One region of the Streptomyces sp. NPDC001339 genome, then DNA from elsewhere that is predicted to be linked to it. Evidence: riboswitches for the same ligand, from Rfam matches in the RefSeq annotation. Region 1 holds a riboswitch; each other region holds the start of a gene.
The links. Region 1 has a riboswitch for cyclic di-AMP ahead of ACFY12_RS12295 (M23 family metallopeptidase). Riboswitches for the same ligand answer to the same signal wherever they lie in the genome.
Positions count from the first base shown of each region.

Region 2: another riboswitch for cyclic di-AMP. It lies ahead of ACFY12_RS17865 (transglycosylase family protein); the one in region 1 lies ahead of ACFY12_RS12295 (M23 family metallopeptidase).
Region 3: another riboswitch for cyclic di-AMP. It lies ahead of ACFY12_RS04810 (NlpC/P60 family protein); the one in region 1 lies ahead of ACFY12_RS12295 (M23 family metallopeptidase).

Region 1 is NZ_JBIAWT010000004.1:21,771-29,002, reverse strand. It holds gene ACFY12_RS12305 (hypothetical protein) at 1-146, shown strand, start outside; gene ACFY12_RS12300 (PP2C family protein-serine/threonine phosphatase) at 612-1,766, shown strand; cyclic di-AMP (ydaO/yuaA leader) riboswitch at 2,208-2,352, shown strand; gene ACFY12_RS12295 (M23 family metallopeptidase) at 2,364-3,665, shown strand; gene ACFY12_RS12290 (aldo/keto reductase) at 3,799-4,740, shown strand; gene ACFY12_RS12285 (hypothetical protein) at 4,797-5,099, opposite strand; gene ACFY12_RS12280 (MrcB family domain-containing protein) at 5,321-6,436, shown strand; partial or broken gene ACFY12_RS12275 (UTRA domain-containing protein) at 6,537-6,884, opposite strand.
Region 2 is NZ_JBIAWT010000005.1:547,237-554,468, forward strand. It holds gene ACFY12_RS17855 (cytochrome P450) at 1-978, shown strand, start outside; gene ACFY12_RS17860 (transglycosylase family protein) at 1,265-2,650, shown strand; cyclic di-AMP (ydaO/yuaA leader) riboswitch at 2,881-3,090, shown strand; gene ACFY12_RS17865 (transglycosylase family protein) at 3,098-3,790, shown strand; gene eno (phosphopyruvate hydratase) at 4,255-5,535, shown strand; gene ACFY12_RS17875 (septum formation initiator family protein) at 5,670-6,122, shown strand; gene ACFY12_RS17880 (DUF501 domain-containing protein) at 6,193-6,750, shown strand; gene ACFY12_RS17885 (exopolyphosphatase) at 6,747-7,232, shown strand, end outside.
Region 3 is NZ_JBIAWT010000001.1:1,124,546-1,131,777, reverse strand. It holds gene ACFY12_RS04830 (LuxR C-terminal-related transcriptional regulator) at 1-350, shown strand, start outside; gene ACFY12_RS04825 (alpha/beta hydrolase) at 633-1,757, shown strand; gene ACFY12_RS04820 (NlpC/P60 family protein) at 2,024-3,175, opposite strand; gene ACFY12_RS04815 (hypothetical protein) at 3,500-3,853, shown strand; gene ACFY12_RS04810 (NlpC/P60 family protein) at 3,933-5,159, opposite strand; cyclic di-AMP (ydaO/yuaA leader) riboswitch at 5,168-5,330, opposite strand; gene pcrA (DNA helicase PcrA) at 5,895-7,232, shown strand, end outside.

The DNA of each region.
Region 1 (7,232 bases):
CCGAGTCCGGCGCCAGGATTTTCGTCATCGCCGAAGTCGACCCCTACGGGCTCCGTGACGTCGATCCGGACGACCCCACCGAGGAACAGGTGGGGGACGTGTGGGCCATCAGTGTGTCCCCAGCCTGGTGGTCGGCTCGGAGGTAGCGGAAGTAAGTGAGTGAGTCGGGACTCGTCCTGACGGTGTGAAAACGGTACGGCGGGCGTTCTTGTGGGCGCCCGCCGTATCGCATTTTCCGGGTGCGGGTGCGGATACGGACGGGTGCGGGGACGGATGCGGACGGGGGCGGGGACGCGGACCTGTACGAAGCCGTGCCCTTTCGCGCGCCCAGCCGTGCCCTTGCCCTTCAGCACGTAGAGCCGTGCCCCATGCCACCACTGCCGTCCGGTCCCGTCCGCCCGCGCATGAGCCATGACCCCCGCCCGCGTAGGAGCCATGACCCCGCGTACGACCCATGCCCCGTGCCCCATGCCCCATCCGGACGTCATGCCCCATCCGGACGCCGAGGATTCGCCGGACGCCCTCGCAGCGGAAAGCCTTGGGACGGGCGTCGAGGCGGCCGACACGACGGTGCCCGTACGGACGGGTGGAGCGGGAAGAGACCGGTACGGATGCGGCAGGGCGACAGCCCCTCTACGGGCGACGACGGGGAGTGGGAGCCACGGGCCCGCCGTGCCCGGAGGCGGCTGCGGGGGCAGCACCTGGTGCGCTGGCTGCCCGTCGTTCTGCTCATCGGCGGCCTCGCCTTCGAGGAGGTGACGCCGCTCAGCTACACCGGCTCCCCCTTCTTCGCCGCGGCCCCGCTGGTCGCGGCGCCGCTCTTCTCGCTGGGTGCTACCGCCCTCACCGCGCTGGTCGCCGTCGCAGGCGAGATCTGGGTGGCCGCCTACCGCAGCCCCGCCTCGAACGTCCACGAGGCGGTGGCGGAGGCTGCGACGGTGTTCGTCGTGGCCCTGCTGGCGCTCGGCATCAACCGTGCGCTACGGAAGACCGAGGCCCATCTGGCGTCCGTACGGGACGTCGCGGAGGCCGCCCAGCGGGCCGTTCTGCCGGAGCCGCCGGAGCAGCTCGGCGGACGGCTCGCGGTCGCCGCCCGCTACGTGGGCGCGCGGGCGGACGCGCGGATCGGTGGCGACCTCTACGCCGTGCAGGACACCCCGCACGGCGTACGGCTGCTCGTCGGCGACGTACGCGGCAAGGGGCTGGAGGCGGTGGAGGCCGCGGTGGTCGTCATCGGTGCCTTCCGGGAGGCGGCCGAGCAGGAGGCCACGCTGGAGGCGGTGGCGGGCCGGCTGGAGCGGGCGCTGCGGCGGGAGGCCGAGCGGCGCGCGGGGATCGAGCTGGTCGAGGGGTTCGCCACGGCTGTCCTGGCGGAGGTCCCGGCCGTCGGGGAGCCCGTGCTGCGGATTCTCAATCGCGGCCATCCGGCGCCTCTGATGCTCACCCCGGACGGCGGGCTGCGCGAGCTGACGCCCTCGGCGCCGGCGCTGCCGCTGGGGATGGGCGAGGTGGCGAGCTGGCCGGACCGGGTGGACGAGACGTTCCTCCCGGCCGGTGCACTGCTGCTCTTCTTCACGGACGGCGTCACCGAAGCCCGCGATTCCCACGGCCGCTTCTACGACCCGTCGGCGCGGCTGCGGGGCCGCCACTTCGCCGGACCGGGCAGCCTCCTGGACACCCTCATCGAGGACGTGGCACGGCATACGGGCGGCGAGCAGGCGGACGATATGGCGCTGCTGGCGGTGCAGCGGCCCATGGGGGCGTAGTGAGGCGTGTGAGCTCCCGGTGTTGACGACGTGTCGACGACCGGCGTGTCGACGACGTGTTGATGACCGTGATCCGACGTCGCGCACGTCGTCACTCTAGGTGATGTCCGTGCGCCCCTCCGCATCACAATGGGCACCTGCATCGGATAACAACTGACGCACAATCGCCGAGAGATCGTTTAGCGCTCTGTGGTCAATTCGCCCTATTTGAGTGGGAATGGCGGGAAAGTTCCACGGTGCATCTCATAGGGAGTGGACAAGGATCCCGGGGGAGGCTTGGAAAATGGTCACGGCTTCTATTACTGTCCGATAACGCAGCGCGGTCGTCCCAGCCGCCGCAAGAGGCGGCACCGCGCGCCGACGCCGAATCTCGTACGCGCATTTCACGCACCTTCAACACCTCGAACGGCCCGAACGGTACGAACCGCGCGAGCTGCCCGAACCGCATGAACGGCATGAACTGCACAAGGGAACCGGGGAACCACCACCTTGGGGTGAATCGGACGCCTCAGCCAGAGGGTGCCCGTAGGAGACCTTCCTGCTCCGAACCCGTCAGCTAACCCGGTAGGCGAGAAGGAAGGAAAGGAGTCCGCCCCCGTGGCGTCCAGCAGGCCTGCCCCCGAGGCTCCGTTCGCATCCGCTCCTGCATCCGTATCCGCATCCCCGGCCCCCTTCCCCTCTGTATCTGCATCCGCATCTGCATCCGCAGCCCCCGCTGCTCCGGCCTCCCCGGATGAACTCGATGCCCGAGGCGCCTTCGACGGCCCCGGCTACGCGCGCGGCGGTGCGGACATCGCAGCGGGCCATGACGCCGACCGTGACGGTGAAGGTGACAGCGACGGCGGCAGTGACGGTGACGGCCCGTGGGAGGAGTGGAACCCCACCGAGGAGTCCGTCCGCGCCGTCCGTGGCAAGCACCGGGTGGTCAAGCAGCGCACCGGCGGGCTCGCCCGCGGCGGTACGGTCCTCGGTGTCGGCGTCATCGCGGCGGTCGGCGCGGGGGGTATGGCCACGGCGGAGGACCGCCCGCCGGTCCCGATCTCGATGCCCGACATCGGCGGGCTGGCTCACGAGATAGCCGACAGCCTGCCGGACGCCGAATCCCTCCCTGGCGTGGGCGACCTCATATCCGGCGCTGGTGCCGACGACGGCGCCAACTCCAGCGCCAACTCCGGCTCCGGCTCCGGCTCCGAGGCCAACTCCCCCTCGGCTTCAGGCCCACTCAGCGAGGCCATCGGCGCAGGCAGCGGCACCGGCGCCGGCGAGGCCCTGCGCAGCCGCATCCTCCAGCAGGCCGACGCGCAGCAGGACGCCGCCGAGGCGGAAGCTCGCGAAGCGGCCGAGAACGCCGCCGTCAAGCAGGCCGCGAAGGAAGCGGCCGAAGCCCAGAAGGCAGCCGAGAAGGCCGAGGCCGCCAAGAAAGCCGCGGAGCTGGAGGCCAAGCGTGAGGCTGAGGAGGAGGCCCGCCGTAAGGCGGAGGCCGAACGCCTCGCCCAGTTGGCGAAGAGCTTCACCGCCCCCGTCTCCTCGTACACCCTGACCGCCAGCTTCGGCCAGGCCGGCGACCGCTGGGCCGCGGACCACACCGGGCAGGACTTCGCCGCGCCGACCGGCACGCCCGTCAAGGCGGTTCACTCCGGCACCATCACCCAGGCCGGCTGGGCCGGTGCGTACGGCTACCGCATCGTGCTCACCCTCGACGACGGCACCGAGCTCTGGTTCTGCCATCTGTCCTCGATGGTGAAGACCTCCGGCAAGGTCACTACGGGCGACGTCATCGGCCGCGTCGGCGCGACGGGCAACGTCACCGGCCCACACCTCCACCTGGAGGTACGCCCCGGTGCCGGGGACCCGATAGACCCGGTGCCATGGCTTCGGGAGCACGGAATAGCCATCTGATCAACGTCACCATCTGATCAACGTCGCCATCCGGGCAACGTCACCATCTGGGCAACGGAGAACACGAGGCAACGAGAAACAAAAACAAACGGGGGGGGGAATAAACTCCCTCCCCTCAGCGCTCTCACGCCACATGACCGCGAAACTCAAAACTGTTGGTTCGCTCTCCGTCTCCCCGCTCTCCCTCGGCGGCAACGTCTTCGGCTGGACGGCCGACGAAGCCGAGTCCTTCGCCGTGCTCGACGCGTACACGGCCGCCGGCGGCAACTTCATCGACACCGCCGACGTCTACTCCGCCTGGGTCCCCGGCAACAAGGGCGGTGAGTCCGAGACCGTCATCGGCAACTGGCTGGCGTCCCGCGGTAATCGCTCCGACGTCGTCATCGCCACCAAGGTCGGCGCACACCCCGACCTCAAGGGCCTGACCGCCGCCACGATCAAGACCGCGGTCGACCAGTCCCTCGCTCGCCTCCGTACGGACTACATCGACCTCTACTACACCCACTTCGACGATGAGTCGCTCGAGGTCGGGGAGTTCCTCACCGCTCTCGACGACCTCGTCAAGGCCGGCAAGGTCCGCGAGATCGGCGCGTCCAACATCTCAGCGGCCCGCCTTGCGGAATCCCTGGCCTTCTCCACTCGCGAGGGCCTGGCCCGTTACGTCGCCCTGCAGCCCCATTACAACCTCGTCTCCCGTGACACCTACGAGGGCGAACTGGCTGCCGTGGCCGCCCGCGAGGGCGTCGCCGCGGTCCCCTACTACGCTCTCGCCTCCGGCTTCCTCACCGGCAAGTACCGCCCGGGCACCGCCATCGACAGCGCCCGCTCCGAGAAGGCCGCACAGTATCTGGCCACCGATCGCGGCCTCCGCGTCCTTGAGGCCCTCGATACCGTCGCCGCCGCCCACGGAGCCGAGCCGGCCACCGTGGCCCTCGCCTGGCTCGCCGCCCAGCCGACTGTCGCCGCCCCCATCGCCAGCGCCCGCACGGTCTCCCAGCTCCCACCCCTCCTGGCCGCCGCCGACCTGACCCTCACCGAGCCCGAACTCACCCTCCTCAACGACGCCTCGGCCTGAATGACGGTGCACGGACGCGGCAGGCGCTCGCCGCCCCGCCCGTGCACCGGCCAGCCTCAACCCCGACGGTCGACCACCGCCCACGACGCCAGCGCGACCCCACCCGCCACTGCGAACACCGAAGGCCAGGCCCCAATCTTCTTGGCCAGCACATGTGACCCCGCGAACGCCGCCACGTAGGCGCCACTCAACGCCACCGCAGCCGTCGGCCCGGCCTTCTCCTGCCACTCCTTGGCCGCCACAGCCCCCGCCGCCGCCAGCGCCACCCCACCCAGGGGCCGCTTCTTCGTCCAACGGGCCAGGCCGTAACCACCTACAAGCCCACTCGCCGCCACTACTGCCGCCGGAACACGCGCCATCGCCATAACCTTCCACGTCAGAGCCAACTTCCCTGAGCCTACGCCGGGCCTTGCAGCGGACCGGGGAGGCCCGGAGAGCCAGAGAAAGCAGCAAGCAGGGCAATGATCGTGTGGCCCGGCGGAACCATGGAGGACCGCGATCATGGCTCGATTCCGCCGTCTGCTCGTCTCATCGTCTTCAACAGCAGCCACAAGTGATCGAATCCCGTAACTTTTGGTGCATGGGTATACGTGATCTGCTCCTCGATGTGGCCAACAGGTTCGACACCACGCTCACCACTACGAGCGGGAACCCAGGCCAAGAAGTGCTGAAGGCAGCGGGCGACCGCCTCGCGACGGCCCTGCCCTACGGCATGAAGGCGAGAGGCCACGGCGGAAAAGGCGGAGCCGCGGCAACACCATGGATTCAGATCTATGAATCGACTACGGGAGGGAGCGGAACTGACGGGCTCTACCTCGCTTATATCTTCGCGGCGGATCTCAAGTCAGTCGCTCTGACGCTTCAGCAGGGCGTAACGGTGTTCAGCAACCAACTGGAGACGACCGGCAAGAAGCTCCGCACTCACTTGACCGTAAGGGCACAGTCCTTGCTGGCTGAGCTTCCTCGCGAACTCGTCGCTGACTGGTCCGATCAGCCGGAGTTCAAACACACCGGGTGGCGGGCACGGGCGTACGAGGCCAGTAGCGTAGCCGCTCGCTGCTATGAGATCGATCAACTTCCTGCTGAGGAAGACCTCTGTGCAGACCTCGGCAACATGGCCACGATCCTCAAGGCGACACTCGCTGTTGAGCCGCACATTGAGGTCATGAACGAGCCTGAGGGACCCATCGTTGAGTACCGCACCAGCGGACATGTCACCTACGAGGGCCTGGAGGGATTTCAGCCCAAAACGAGCGATGACTATTACGTGCAGCTTGCGGCGGCCGAGCAACGCAGGACGCGGGCACACGAGGGGCTCATTCGGCGTTTTGGGCCCTACATCCTGAGGCGGGGGTTTACGCCGATTACACATCGTGTGCATCCTCGGGACCTGGTGCTCCAGGCGAATGGCGACGAATGGCTGGTGGAAGCCAAAGCGGTGAAGAAGGGCAACCCCACGCAGGCAGTGCGCGAGGCCGTAGGGCAGCTGCTGGAGTATCGCTATTTCTGGTACGCGCTGAGGGGAGAGCCCAAGCCGCACCTCCTGGGACTATTCTCCGAGGATATTGGCGTCTACACCAACTACCTTGAGGAACATGGCATCGGGGCCATCTGGCGCACACCTGATGGATGGGCGGGCTCTTCCACAGCGATCTCGTGGGGTATGGCTGACGTGGTCTCACAGTCTCTGACTTGAGCCATGCGCTTCGGGAGGTTGTGCGCCTGATTTCCGCCGGCCATACTCCCCGTAAGCTTCCACAACTATCTGCAAACGCCTGCGCGGCTGGCGCGTTCCGCTATGCCTCGATGTCGTATTCCAGCACGTATGCGGACGAGTCCAGGATCATCTCGTTGACTTCCACAGGGCGGCCGCCATCCGTGAAAGCGGTGCGGAAGATGATGATCACGGGTGTGCCCATGGTGAGGCTGAGTCGGTTTTCCTCATCCCGAGACGGCATCCGGCAGCGGATCTCTTCCGGGAAGTGCACGGGCTCGTGGCCCAGTTCAGCCAGGCGCGCGTAGGTGCCGCCAGGCCCGGTGTCCTCTTGGATAATCAGGGAGCCAGCCACCAGGTCAGTGGGAAGGAAACTCGTGGCCAGCAGTATCGGCTTGCCTTCGAGGATGAAGCGGCGCGAACAAAGACACCCGCGCCACGCCCCGTGCCCGTAGGGCAGCCGGGGCTGTTGCGTGGCGAGGCTCGGCCCTGGTCCGCCCGTACGTGCTCACGCCCGAAGAACTGCACCAGCGACGGTTGCGGCGCGGGCGGCGACGGTCATTGTGGCTGGCTGTGCACGGAATCGATGCGGGGCCGCGCTGGATTCACGGCGTGGAGGTGGTGAGCTGATGGCCCGCATGTGCCGCCCCGTTCGCCTGGGGGGAACTGGTCCCGGAGCCAAAGCCGGTTGCCGGGTGCGATGTGTGCGCCGCACTGGCACAACAGCGCGCGGAAGCCTACGCCGTGGGAGACACGTCGAAGGCGACGGATCGCAATG
Region 2 (7,232 bases), on a different contig from region 1:
ACGCATCTGCTCAACATCGACCCGCCCGACCACACCCGGCTGCGCCGGCTGGTGTCCAAGGCGTTCACCCCGCGCCGGGTCGCCGCGTTCGCGCCGCGTGTGCAGGAGCTGACCGACCGCCTCATCGACCAGTTCGCGGCCAGGGGCTCGGCCGATCTCATCCATGAGTTCGCCTTCCCGCTGCCCATTTACGCCATCTGCGACATGCTGGGCGTCCCGAGCGAGGACCAGGACGACTTCCGCGACTGGGCGGGAATGATGATCCGGCACGGAGGCGGACCACGCGGCGGAGTCGCCCGTTCCGTGAAGAAGATGCGCGGCTACCTCGCCGAGCTGATCCACCGCAAGCGCAGCGAGCCGGGCGACGACCTGATATCCGGGCTGATCCGGGCCTCCGATCACGGTGAGCACCTCACCGAGAACGAGGCCGCCGCGATGGCGTTCATCCTGCTCTTCGCCGGATTCGAGACCACCGTCAACCTCATCGGCAACGGCACCTACGCCCTGCTGCGCCACCCCGCCCAGCGCGAACTGCTCCAGAAGGCGATCGTGGCGGGCGACACCGAGCTGCTGAACACCGGCGTCGAGGAGCTGCTCCGGTACGACGGCCCGGTGGAGCTGGCGACGTGGCGGTTCGCCACCGAGGAGCTGACGCTCGGCGGGCAGCGGATAGCCGAGGGCGACCCGGTCCTGGTGGTGCTGGCCGCCGCGGACCGCGATCCGTCGCGCTTCGCCGAACCGGATGTGCTCGATCTGACCCGGCGTGACAACCAGCACCTGGGGTACGGGCACGGCATCCACTACTGCCTGGGCGCACCGCTCGCCCGGCTCGAAGGGCAGACCGCGCTCGCGACCCTGCTGACCCGGCTCCCGGACGTCCGGCTTGCCGCGGATCCGGATGATTTGCGGTGGCGTGGCGGACTCATCATGCGCGGACTGCGGTCGCTGCCAGTGGAGTTCACACCCGAGCGCCCCTGACCGAGGGGGCGGTATCCGGAGCCGAGCCCCTGACCAGGGGCGGGTCGTATGCGGCAGAGAATGTGACGGGCCGTCAGGTGCGTGACCTGTGCGTGATCTTTACTACACCGGCTTGTGACTACCCGTGACCCCGGCTACTTTGCACCGATGACCGACAGGAGTTCGAAAGAGACTCGAACCGGTCGTTGAATAACTCAACCGCCGCGCGAAAGGCATCCGCATGCGTTCCGGGAATGGCCGACACCGTCGCCCCCGTCAAGCACCGGCCATCTTTGTCACGGCGGGAGTGACCGGCTCCGCCCTCGCACTGCCCCTGCTCTCCGCCGGCGGTGCGCACGCCGCCGACACCGCCACCTGGGACAAGGTCGCCCAGTGCGAGAGCGGCGGGGTGTGGAGCGCGGCCTCGGGCAACGGCTTCTATGGCGGGCTGCAACTCACCCAGGAGATGTGGGACGAGCATGGCGGCTCGGCCTACGCGTCCCGCCCCGACTACGCCAGCCGCGCCCAGCAGATCGCGGTGGCCGAGGCGATACTCGCGGCCCGGGGGCCGGACGCCTGGCCGAGCTGCGCGGTGAACGCGGGGCTGACCACGGGCGGCCGCGCGCCGCAGGTCGACCCCGGCGGCACCGGTACCCCGACGCCCGACCCTGCGGACGGTACCGGCTCCGACTCCGGTCGCGGCTCCCGTTCCGGTACCGGTTCCGGCTCCGGTTCTCGTTCTGACTCCGGCTCCGGCTCCACGGACGGTGCCGACCGCACGGACGGTGCCGGTGCCTCGGACGGTCGCTCGGGCGCCTCGGGGGAGTGGCGCGGGAACGGCGGGAACGGTGACGGCCCGGGCGGCGCGCCGTCCGATCGGCCGTCCGATCGGCCCTCCGATGTGACGCCTTCGCCGTCGCCCTCCTCTCCTGACGGCTCCGACGCCGGCTCCAGCTCCGGCGTCGGCTCCGATGATCAGTCCCCCTCCGGCGATGCGTCCCGGGGGCCGGACCGCACCCCCGGATCCTTTGATCCCGGTGCGCCGACCGACGACAGCGACGGCCGCGGTGCCGGTGGCGGTGACGGGAGCGGTGAGGAGGGCTCGCCCTCCGCCGACCCGTCCCGTAACAGCGACCCGTCCGGTTCGACCGATCCCTCCGGCTCGCCCGACCCCGCCGGCTCGACCGGCCCCTCGGACTCCATCGACCCGTCGGGCTCCACCGGACCCTCCGACTCTCCCGCTCCCTCCGACTCTCCCGGCTCGTCCGATGGCGGCGGCCGTACGGACGATGACGCGCCCGGTCGTGCGGACAGCTCCGGCGCGCCGCACCAGGGGCCCGCCAAGGGCAAGCACCGCGGCAATTCGGACGAGAGTGAAGGGGACGGCGGGCGCTCCTCCAGCGGCCGGCACGCCTCGCGCGGCGACCGCGACAGCCGCGACGACCGTGGTAGCCGCGGTGACAGCGGCGACGGCGCGCACCGCACGGGCGGCAGTACGGGCGGCGCTACGGGCCCGGCCTCCGGCGGCGACTACACCGTGCGCCCGGGTGACAGCCTGTCAGCCATCGCCCAGGCTCATCGGCTGCCCGGCGGCTGGCCCGAGCTCTACGAGCGCAACGAGGGCGTCATCGGCTCCGACGCGGATCTGATCCGCCCGGGCCAGCGGCTCGATCTCGGGCACCCCGGGGCGTAGTTCGCCGCCTTCGTCCGATATGGGGGCACGTTCACCCGTTGCGGAGAAAGTGAGACAAGGGTCTCGTTGCGTCCGGCGAACTGAGAGTCGCCCAGCCCCGTCGGACCCGCTCCTACCTGCGGAAATGTAACCCAGCCGTGATCAAAAGCGGTCAACTTGGTTCAGAAGATGGGGTTTGAACACCAAGGGGATTACTGCTTACGGTCATGACCGCTCGCCAAAGCGGGCCCTTCGATCACACGCCGAATCCTGCCGGTGGTCGGAGGCAGTTGACGCGTAAGCGCCGTAGGCAGGAGCGGGGGAACCAAGGTAAGTGCCGGCAAGGCCCGTGACAGCGGGTCAGTCGGCTTGGGGTGAAGCCCGGTGCGCCAGACGCACCGGCCGGGCCACTCACAGTCCGAACCCGACAGCTCACCTCGCAGGCGTCGGTGAGGAAACGAACGAACCATGCTGATCAACAAGGGCAAGCACCGTCGTCCCTCCAAGGCCGTCCGCGTCGCCACCCTCGCCGGTGTCGCCGGCGCCGCCGTCGCCGTCCCGCTGATGGGTGCCACCTCCGCCAACGCCGCCTCGGTCTCCACCTGGGAGAAGGTCGCCCAGTGCGAGTCCAGCGGCAACTGGTCGATCAACACCGGTAACGGCTACTACGGTGGCCTGCAGTTCTCCAACTCCAGCTGGGCCGCCGCCGGTGGTACCAAGTACGCGGCGCGCGCCGACCTGGCCACCAAGGAACAGCAGATAGCCGTCGCCGAGAAGCTCCTCGCCATGCAGGGCCCGGGTGCCTGGGGCTGCGCCGCTGCCGGTGGCCTGACCTCCGGTGGCCCGGCCGCCGACGTCGACACCGGCTCCTCCACGCAGACCAAGTCCGCGCCGAAGAGCGAGAAGAAGGTCGAGAAGAAGGCCGAGAAGGCCGCCCCCAAGGCCGAGAAGAAGGCCGAGGAGGCCGAGCCGGCCCCGAAGTCGTACGAGGCCCCGAAGAAGTCCGACGGCAAGGGCAACTACACCGTCAAGTCGGGTGACACCCTCGCGAAGATCGCCAAGGCGCACGGCACCAACTGGAAGGACCTCTACGAGGCCAACAAGTCGGTCGTCGGCGGCAACCCGAACCTGATCTTCCCGGGCCAGAAGCTCAGCGTCTGAGCCAAGCTCGGCGTCTGAGCCGAACCGCACCGGGACCCCGCGGGCCCGGGCGGCGGGCGCCCAGCCCCACCCGGCCCCCGCCCGGCCTCGCCCCCTGAGACAGCCCCGCTGCGGCGCGCCCTCCCCCGGCGTGCCGCGGCGGGGCTGCTCGCTCTCCGGGCATCTGCGCTGGCCCGCGACGGCGTCCGCGATACTCCGCAACGGCGTCCGCGATACGCCGCATCGGCATCCGCAGTACTCCGCGACGGCGTCCGTGGTACCGCGCAGCAGCATCTGCGGTATCCCATAACGGCATGTGTGGTATACGGCAAATTTCCCCGCTAGCGAACAATGCAGGGAAACATCCGTTGAACTGCGCATTTGGGCCTCTTTTCGTCCTGCGGGGCGGGCCGACGGCGAGCGCATGCGCCCGGGGCCGTTAGGCTCATGCTGCAGAACTCCAGACACACCATGAAGGAGACAACGTGCCGTCCATCGACGTCGTCGTAGCCCGCGAAATTCTCGACTCGCGAGGTAATCCCACGGTCGAGGTCGAGGTCGGCCTCGACGACGGCAGCACGGGCCGTGCCGCCGTGCCGTCCGGCGCCTCCACCGGCGCCTTCGAGGCCATCGAGCTCCGCGACGGCGACCCCAACCGCTACCTCGGCAAGGGCGTCGAGAAGGCCGTGCTGGCCGTCATCGAGCAGATCGGCCCGGAGCTCGTCGGCTACGACGCGACCGAGCAGCGGCTGATCGACCAGGCGATGTTCGACCTGGACGCCACCGACAACAAGGGCTCGCTCGGCGCCAACGCCATCCTGGGCGTCTCCCTCGCCGTGGCGCACGCCGCCTCCGAGGCCAGCGACCTGCCGCTGTTCCGCTACCTGGGCGGCCCGAACGCGCACATCCTGCCCGTGCCGATGATGAACATCCTCAACGGCGGGTCGCACGCGGACTCCAACGTGGACATCCAGGAGTTCATGATCGCCCCGATCGGCGCGGAGTCCTTCTCCGAGGCGCTGCGCTGGGGTGCCGAGGTCTACCACACCCTCAAGAAGGTCCTGAAGGAGCGCGGCCTGGCCACCGGTCTCGGTGACGAGGGCGGCTTCGCCCCGAACCTGGGCTCCAACCGCGAGGCCCTGGACCTGATCCTCGAGGCCATCAAGCAGGCCGGTTACGCCCCCGGCCAGGACATCGCCCTCGCCCTGGACGTCGCCGCCTCCGAGTTCTACAAGGACGGCAAGTACGTCTTCGAGGGCCAGGAGCGCTCCGCCGCCGAGATGACGGCGTACTACGAGGAGCTCGTCGCCGCGTACCCGCTGGTCTCCATCGAGGACCCGCTGTTCGAGGACGACTGGGCCGGCTGGAAGGTCATCACCGACCGTCTCGGCGCCAAGGTCCAGCTGGTCGGTGACGACCTGTTCGTCACCAACCCCGAGCGCCTCGCCCGCGGTATCGAGGAGGGCTCCGCCAACGCGCTGCTGGTGAAGGTCAACCAGATCGGCTCGCTGACCGAGACCCTGGACGCCGTCGAGATGGCCCAGCGCAACGGCTTCAAGTGCATGATGTCGCACCGTTCCGGTGAGACCGAGGACGTCACCATCGCCGACCTGGCCGTCGCCACCAACTGCGGCCAGATCAAGACCGGCGCCCCGGCCCGCTCCGAGCGCGTCGCCAAGTACAACCAGCTGCTGCGCATCGAGGAGATCCTCGACGACGCCGCGGTGTACGCCGGCCGCTCCGCCTTCCCGCGGTTCAAGGGCTGAGCCCGAGCCAGTCTGAGCACGTCCCCGGCAACGGTCCCGTACCGTTGCCGGGGACGTACCTGCTTCAGCAGTCCCGTGCTTCAGCAGTCCCGTGCTTCAGCAGTCCCGGCGGCAGCCAGTGGAGGGGAGACGACGTGCCCGCGGACCGGTTCTCGACCGCTACCCGACTCAAGGCGCTCGGCGAGCAGGCCGCCGCCCGCGTTTACCGGGCCCGCCCGCCCCGCCGCAACCGCCTCACCGGCCGCGCCGCGCTGCTCGCGCTGGTGATGTGCTCCCTGGTCGTCGCGCTCGCGTACCCGATAAGGCAGTACGTCTCCCAGCGGTCCGACATCACCGAGCAGCGCCGGAAGGCCCAGGACGCCGCGGCCGCGCTCGACCGGCTGCGGGAGCAGAAGGCCCGCTGGCAGGACCCCGCGTACGTACGCCAGCAGGCTCGCCGGCATCTGCACTATGTGATGCCGGGCGAGACCGGATATACCGTCCAGGACGGCTCCGGCGCCGGCACCGCCCCCAAGGGCCCGCAGGCGGCGCAGCGTCCCTGGTACGAGAATCTGTGGAGCGACGTCGACGCGGCCGACGGCCGGTAGGCCCACGTCCTACCAGGTCCGCCTCGTAACGCCGCTCCCCGCAGGTCCACCCACCTCACCGAAAGCGCACATGGAAACCCCTCCGCCCCAGACCGAGCCCACCGAGCCCACCGCCGCGGACATCGCCGCCTTCAAGGAGCAGCTCGGCCGCCCGCCGCGCGGACTGCGCACCATCGCGCACCGCTGCCCCTGCGGCCAGCCGGACGTCGTCGAGACGGCGCCGCGCCTCGAGGACGGCACGCCCTTCCCCACGCTCTACTACCTCACGTGCCCGCGCGCGTCCTCCGCGATCGGCACGCTGGAGGCCGACGGCGTGATGAAGGAGATGACCGAGCGGCTGGCGGCCGACCCGGAGCTGGCCGCCGCCTACCGCGCGGCCCATGAGGACTACATCCGGCGCCGGGACGCCATCGACGTGCTGCAGGGATTCCCCAGCGCGGGCGGGATGCCGGACCGGGTCAAGTGCCTGCATGTCCTGGTCGCGCACTCGCTGGCGGCCGGGCCGGGTGTGAATCCGCTCGGTGACGAGGCGATCGCGATGCTGCCGGAGTGGTGGCGGAAGGGGCCGTGTGTGGCGCCTTGTGCCGAGGGCGGGGAGTGCGGGACCGACGAGGGAGCGGCCGAGTGAAGCGCGTCGCCGCCGTCGACTGCGGTACGAACTCCATCCGCCTGCTGGTCGCCGACGTCGACCCTGCCACCGGTGAGCTGACCGAGCTCGACCGGCGGATGCAGATCGTACGGCTGGGCCAGGGCGTGGACGAGACCGGGCGGCTCGCGCCCGAGGCGCTGCGGCGCACCTTCGCCGCCTGCCGCGAGTACGCCGCCGTCATCAAGGAACTGGGCGCCGAGAAGGTCCGCTTCGTGGCCACCTCCGCGTCCCGCGATGCCGAGAACCGTGAGGAGTTCACGCGCGGCGTCCTCGACATCCTCGGCGTCGAGCCGGAGGTGATCTCCGGCGGCCAGGAGGCCGAGTTCTCCTTCACCGGCGCCACCAAGGAACTCGTCGGCGGCGATCTGGCGAAGCCCTACCTGGTGGTCGACATCGGCGGCGGCTCGACCGAGTTCGTCGTCGGCGACGCCCATGTGGTCGCGGCGCACTCCGTGGACATC
Region 3 (7,232 bases), on a different contig from region 1:
GTGCGCGGGGCTATGTCACCAAGACGATCACCGGCACGGACCTGGTCAACGCGATCTTCCGGGTCGCCGACGGCGACGCGGTCTTCTCCCCGCGGCTCGCCGGCTTCGTCCTGGACGCCTTCGCCGGGACGGACATCCCGCCGGTCGACGAGGACCTGGACAGCCTCACCCAGCGTGAGCGCGAGGTCCTGCGGCTGATCGCCCGCGGCTATGCCTACAAGGAGGTAGCCAAGCAGCTGTTCATCTCGGTGAAGACCGTCGAATCACATGTGTCGGCGGTACTCAGAAAGCTCCAGCTCTCCAACCGCAACGAGCTGACGCGCTGGGCAGCCGCCCGCCGCCTGGTCTGACCGCCGTATTGGTGTTCTGACCTGGGAGGACCGGGAGCCCGGCAGAGCCGGCCGGGAGCGGGCCGGGAGCCGGATGAGAGCCGGGTGAAAGCCGGACGAGAGAAGGGACGAGAGACAGACCGAGGAGGTGACGTTGGCCACGACGACGTAAAGAAGAGCAAAGACGGGCAACCAAGAGCCGCGCGGATGTCCTCTAAGGGCGCGGAGAGGCTCACTGCCGGAGGGCGGGGCCCGAACCACCCCCCACGTCCTTCGCATAGCTGTCCTGGAAGCGAGTTCCCGATGAGCCTGACGGGCACCCCTTTCTTCCTCACCGCGGTCGCCCTGCTGATCGTCGCCGTCGTCCTGCCGCTCGCGCTGTGGACCCGAATATCCGGGCCCGCTGTGGTGCGCGGCCTCGCCCGGCTGCTCATGCTGCTGTTCGCCCAGGTCACGGCCATCACCCTGGTCTTTGTCCTGGTCAACAACGCCAACAACCTCTACGACACGTGGGGTGATCTGCTCGGCACCAACAGCCATGTCGCGGCGGCCAAGGACCTCGGGCCGGACGGCATGGGCGGCAAGCAGGTCGAGGATGAGCCCAAACAGATCCAGCAGTTCCGGCCGGCGGATGACCCGCGGATGGGCCAGGGCGTGCAGATGACCGATCTCCAGGGCCGTATCTCGGGCGTGACGGGCGAGGTCTACGTCTGGGTTCCGCCCCAGTACAACGACCCCGCCTACAAGGACAAGAAGTTCCCGGTGGTCGAGCTGCTCCCCGGCTACCCCGGCTCGGCGAAGGCCTGGTTCGGGTCGCTGCACGTGACCGAGCAGCTCAAACCGCTGATGCAGCGCGGTCAGGTCAAGCCGTTCATTCTGGTGGCGCCTCGCACGAACATCATCAACGGTGCCGACACCGGGTGCGTCAACCTCCCGGGCAAGGTCAACGCCGACAGTTGGCTGACCGTCGACGTACGCAAGATGATCACTGACAACTTCCGCGTCGGCGACACCCCGGACTCCTGGGCCCTGGCCGGCTACTCGGCCGGTGCGCACTGTGCCAGCAAGCTCGTCCTCGCCCACCCGGACCGCTACCGCGCCGCGGTCGCCATGTCCGGCTACAACAACCCGGCCCTCGAACCGGACTCGCTCGCCGGCAAGGACCCCAAGCTGCGCGTCGAGTCCAACCCGCTGAACATCCTGAAGTCGGCCAACGCGGCCGGCAAGCCGCCTCGTACGGCGCTGTACGTGTCCGGCGCGGCGGCTGACGGCTACCAGGCCGGCATCGGCCTCCGCCAGATCGCCAAGCCGCCGACGTCGATCAACGTCCAGCTGATCCCGGCGAGCGCGGGCGGCCACACCACGGCGGTCTGGCGGCAGCAGATCCCCGAGATCTTCCGCTGGCTGGGGCATCAGCTCAAGCCGTGAGCGACGGGCCGGCCGTCCCGTAGGGGGCGTTCGAACGGATCCCTTAGGGGGCGCGAGCACCCCTTGCGGTCCTCAGCGAACCGGGGACGGGAGATATTCCCGCAGTAGGCGCCCCGCCCCCGCGAGGCGCGTCCGGCCCCTGCGAGACGCGTCCGGCTCTGTCAGGTGTGCCTGGCCCCGGGCGGTGCGTCCGGCTCCGCGAGGTCAGACCCCGCGAGGCGTGTCCGGCCCCGTGTGGTGCGTCGGAGCCCGCCGGTCGGGGCCGGTTACGCCGGGCGGGTGGCGCCGGCGAAGGGCATCTGGTCGATGGGGGCGATGCGTACCGGGGCGCCCGGGTGCGGGGCGTGGATCATCTTGCCGTCGCCGATGTAGAGGCCGACGTGGCTGACGCCGGAGTAGAAGAACACCAGGTCGCCCGGGGCGAGTTGGGAACGGTTGATGCGGGGTCCGGAGTTGATCTGGGTGTAGGTGGTGCGGGGGAGGGCGACACCGCTGGATTTCCAGGCGGCCTGGGTCAGTCCCGAGCAGTCGTACGCGGAGGGGCCGGTGGCGCCCCAGACGTACGGTTTGCCGAGCGCCGCATAGGCGAAGGAAACGGCCTGTGCGGCACGGGAGTTGGGGGCCTGTGTGACGGCCCCGGCCGCCGCGGTGGCCGTCGAGCCGGCGGGGATGCCGCCGAGGAGGCCGTCCCCGTGCCCCGTCCGCCGGTCCTCGTGGCCGGTGTCCGACGCGTCCTCGGCGGGGCCCTGGCTCGCCATCAGCCGCCGCTGCTCCGCGGTCAGCCGGCTCAGCAACTGCTCGGCGGCGTCCAGCTTCCGTACGACGGTGACCCGGTGTCTCTTCAGCCTGGTCTCGGCGGCCGCCAGCCGCCGCGTGGTGTCCTCGGCCTGCCGGCGGACCTGCCGTACGCTGCCGAGCCGACGCGCGTAACCGGCCACCGCGGCCGCCTGATGGCTGCCCGCCCGCTCCAGCACCGCGGCGCCGTCCAGATAGCGCTGCGGATCGGCGGAGAGCAGTAGTTGCACGGCCGGGGCGACGCCGCCGGAGCGGTAGCGGGATGCCGCCATGGCGCCCAGCTCGGCGCGGGCGGCGTTCAGTTTCCGGGACCGGCGGGCGGCCTCGTCCTGCAGTCTGCTCAGCTCCTCGCGTGCCGTGTCGGCGGCTTCCTTCGCGCCGTTGTAGTTCTGTGTGGCCACCTCTGCCTCCTGGTACAGCGCGTCGATCCGGTCCTTGACCTGGGCGGGAGTGGGCTGGGGAGCGGCCTGGCCGGTGCCGTCGAGCGCGGTGGCGGTGGCGGCGCCGGCGAGGGCCAGCGTGGCGGCCAGGCGGACGGCGCGCGAGCTGCGCGGGCCGAGGCCGAAGAGCGCGGCAAGCGGATGCTGCCTTGGCTTGCGGTGCGAGGCCACGGTGGCCGTCACTTCCTTCCCTTGCGGGCCGTGGATCCGGCGGCGGTCCGTCACGAGGGAGCGGACCGCCGCCGGATCTCCCGGCGGGGCGGCCGACGGACGCCGGTGCGGAGTCCGGCGATGGTGGTGAGCCGGCCGCCTGGAGGAGGACGCTAGACCGGGCTGTCGTGGGAATGAGCCCGCTTGCCCGGGATTGTTCGGTTTCGACCGCCGCCGACATGCGGCTGACCGCGGCGTCATGGCCGTACGGCCGGGACCGGTCTGCCGTGACCGAAGCGACGATTGTGCACGCCCTGCCGGAAGTGCCGTGCTATACGGCGGATACGATCCAGCACTATGGACGTAGTGATCAATGTCTTCGTCGCCCTGCACATCATCGGTATCGCCTCCCTGCTGGGCGGCTTTCTGACCCAGATGAAGGCGATGGGCGCGGGCACCGCGCGCTTTGTCCCAGCGATGCTGCACGGCGCGCTGACGATGCTGGTGACCGGCATCGTGCTGGTCGGCCTCCACCAGGCCCAGGACCACCACGTCAACAACATCAAGATCGGCGTGAAGATGGCCGTCCTGGTGGTGATCCTGGCGCTGGTCTACGTCAAGCGGGACGAGGAGAAGGTCGCCAAGCCGCTCTTCGGCGCGGTGGGCGCGCTCACGGTCGCCAACATCTTCATCGCTCTGCTCTGGACGTGATGTCTTCGCGCGCGGCTCAGGTGTCTTCGCGCGCAGCCCGGGCGGCTTCGCAGGCGGCCCGGGCGTCTTCGCGAAGGGCTCAGGCCGGGCGGACGTTCCCGTAGACCGGCATGTAGTAGATCGACTCCTCCCGGACGCTGGCGCCTGGCTTCGGCGCGTGGATCATCTTCCCGCCGCCTATGTACATGCCGACATGGCTGATGTCGTTGTAGAAGAAGACCAGGTCACCGGGCTGGAGGTCGTTGGTCGCCACCCGCTCGCCGACCTTGACCTGGTCCCAGGTCGTCCGCGGCAGCTCGACCCCGGCCGCCTTCCACGCCGCCTGGGTCAGGCCCGAGCAGTCGTAGGAGTTGGGGCCGGTCGCGCCCCAGACGTACGGCTTGCCCATCTGGGAGCGGGCGAAGGCAAGGGCCTTTTCGGCCTTGGTGGAGTACGCGTCCCCGGTGGAGCCGCCACCGCCGGTGCCGCCACCGGGCCGGCCGCCGTCCGTACCGCCACCGGACTGGTCGCCGGAGTGGCCGTCATCCGTCCTGCCGCCGTCCTGCTGCCGTTCGCGCTCCCGCTCCCGCTGCCGTTCGCGCTCCTGCTGGCGGCGCGCCTCCTCCTCGGCCTTGCGCTGGGCCTCCGCCTCCTTCCGGCGCTCCAGCTCCGCCAGCCGCGCCTTCTCCTGGGCCGTCAGCCGGGACAGCAGCTGCCGGGCCTCGGCCAGCTTCTGCTGGACGGACCGCTTGGACGCCTTGAGCGACTCCTGTGACGCCTGCAGCCGCTCCAGGCCGCGGGTGGCCTCGGCCCGCTGGCGCGCCGCCGCAGCCGCCTGCCCCTGGTAGTCGGCGACGGCCTGCTGCTGCCGGGTGGTCAGCCGCTCCATCAGGTGGGTGCGGTCGAAGAACTGCTGCGGGTCCTCGGCGAGCATCAGCCGCGCCGTCGGGTTCACGCCACCGCCGCGGTACTGCGCCGACGCGAAGGTGCCCAGTTCACGCCGCGCGTCGTTCATCTTCTGCGCGCGGTGGGCGGCGGCGTCGAGCAGGTCGTTGACGGTCTCCTGCTGGTGGTCGGCGCTCTCCTTCGCCGCGTTGTACTTCTGGGTGGCCACCTCGGCCTGGCGGTAGAGGCTGTCGACCTTCTGCTGGACCTCTTCGAGCTGTTCGGCCCCTTCGAGGGTGGGCCGGGGCGCGCTGGGTGCCGCCTGGGCGGACTGTGCGAGCAGGGTCACCGAGGCGAGCGCGGCGGTGGTGAGCCCGACGGCCGTACGGCGGCTTCCGGGCGAGGTGAGAACGCTGGTGCGAGGCTTGCGGTGGGACGCCACGACCGGCGGCTCCTTCCGTGTGCCGCCTACCGGGTTAGCTGAAGGGTTCGGGCTGACGGAAGGGCGGCCCTACGGTCCGGGCGTCCGCTGTGAGCGGCGGTCGCGGGATCGATTCACCCCGGTGGTGCGTGTGGGGCCCCGGCTCCGGCCGGGACCCGGGGTTCGGATCTTCCGGCGCGTCTGGACTCGGCGGAGGCGGCCCGTGCCGGTGCTGTCACCGACGGCGTGCGGGCTGCCCGAGCCAGGACGTTAGCCAACTGGTGTGGCTTCTGGGAAGGCTGGTGTTCGATATGCCCGAAACCTTTTCGTGACCTCAGTGACGACGGGCCACTACGGCCCACTACGGCCACTACGCCCACTACGACTGCTACGGCCACTACGGCCCACTACGGACGGCGTTCGCCGGTACACAGACCGGGTTCATCCGGCCCGCCGGCCACACTTGTCCACACTCCCCAGCGCGCTGTCAGTGCCGCGGCCTAGACTCGGTGGGCGATGAGCAGCCTCTTTGACGACAGCTTCCTGGCGGACCTCGCCCACAAGGGCGAGGACGAGCCCCCGCCGCCTCCCGAGGACGAGCACGAGCCGGCCTCGGAGGAGATCCCTGCCGACCTCTTCGGCGGGCAGTTCGACGTGCCCGCCTCGAGAGACGCGTACTACCGCGACGGCGCCGCCCGCCCGGCCATCGACCCCGCGGCGCTGCTCGAGGGGCTCAACGACCAGCAGAAGGCCGCCGTGGTGCACTCGGGCAGCCCGCTGCTGATCGTCGCCGGCGCCGGCTCCGGCAAGACCCGGGTGCTCACCCACCGCATCGCCCATCTCCTCGCCGAGCGCCATGTCCACCCCGGCCAGATCCTCGCGATCACGTTCACCAACAAGGCCGCCGGTGAGATGAAGGAGCGCGTCGAAGAGCTGGTCGGCCCGCGCGCCAACGCCATGTGGGTCTCGACGTTCCACAGCGCCTGCGTCCGCATCCTGCGCCGGGAGAGCAAGAAGCTGGGCTTCACGTCCTCCTTCTCGATCTACGACGCCGCGGACTCCAAGCGCCTGATGGCCCTGGTCTGCCGCGATCTGGATCTCGATCCCAAGCGCTTCCCGCCCAAGTCCTTCAGCGCGAAGATCTCCAACCTCAAGAACGAGCTCATCGACGAGGAGACCTTCGCCGGAACGGCCGCCGACGGTTTCGAGAAGACGCTGGCCGAGGCGTACGCGATGTACCAGGCGCGGCTGCGCGAGGCCAACGCCCTGGACTTCGACGACATCATCATGACGACGGTGCATCTGCTCCAGGCCTTCCCCGATGTCGCCGAGCACTACCGCCGCCGCTTCCGCCATGTCCTCGTCGACGAGTACCAGGACACCAACCACGCGCAGTACACGCTCGTACGCGAACTGGTCGGCCCGGGCACCGCCGACATCCCCGCCGCCGAGCTGTGCGTCGTCGGTGACGCCGACCAGTCGATCTACGCCTTCCGCGGCGCGACCATCCGCAACATCCTCCAGTTCGAGGAGGATTACCCCGAGGCGACGACGATCCTGCTGGAGCAGAACTACCGCTCCTCGCAGACGATCCTGTCCGCCGCCAACGCGGTCATCGAACGCAACGAGAACCGCCGGCCCAAGAACCTCTGGACGGACGCCGGCGCCGGCCCCAAGATCACCGGCTATGTCGCCGACACCGAGCACGACGAGGCCCAGTTCGTCGCCGACGAGATCGACCGGCTGACGGACGCAGGCGACGCCAAGGCCGGCGACGTCGCCGTCTTCTACCGCACCAACGCCCAGTCCCGGGTCTTCGAAGAGATCTTCATCCGGGTCGGGCTGCCCTACAAGGTCGTCGGCGGCGTGCGCTTCTACGAGCGCAAGGAGGTCCGCGACGTCCTCGCGTATCTGCGGGTGCTCGCCAACCCCGAGGACAGCGTCCCGCTGCGCCGCATCCTGAACGTCCCCAAGCGGGGCATCGGTGAACGCGCCGAGGCCATGATCGACGCGCTCTCCTCCCGCGAGAAGATCACCTTCCCGCAGGCGCTGAGCCGGGTCGACGAGGCGTACGGCATGGCCGCCCGGTCCGCC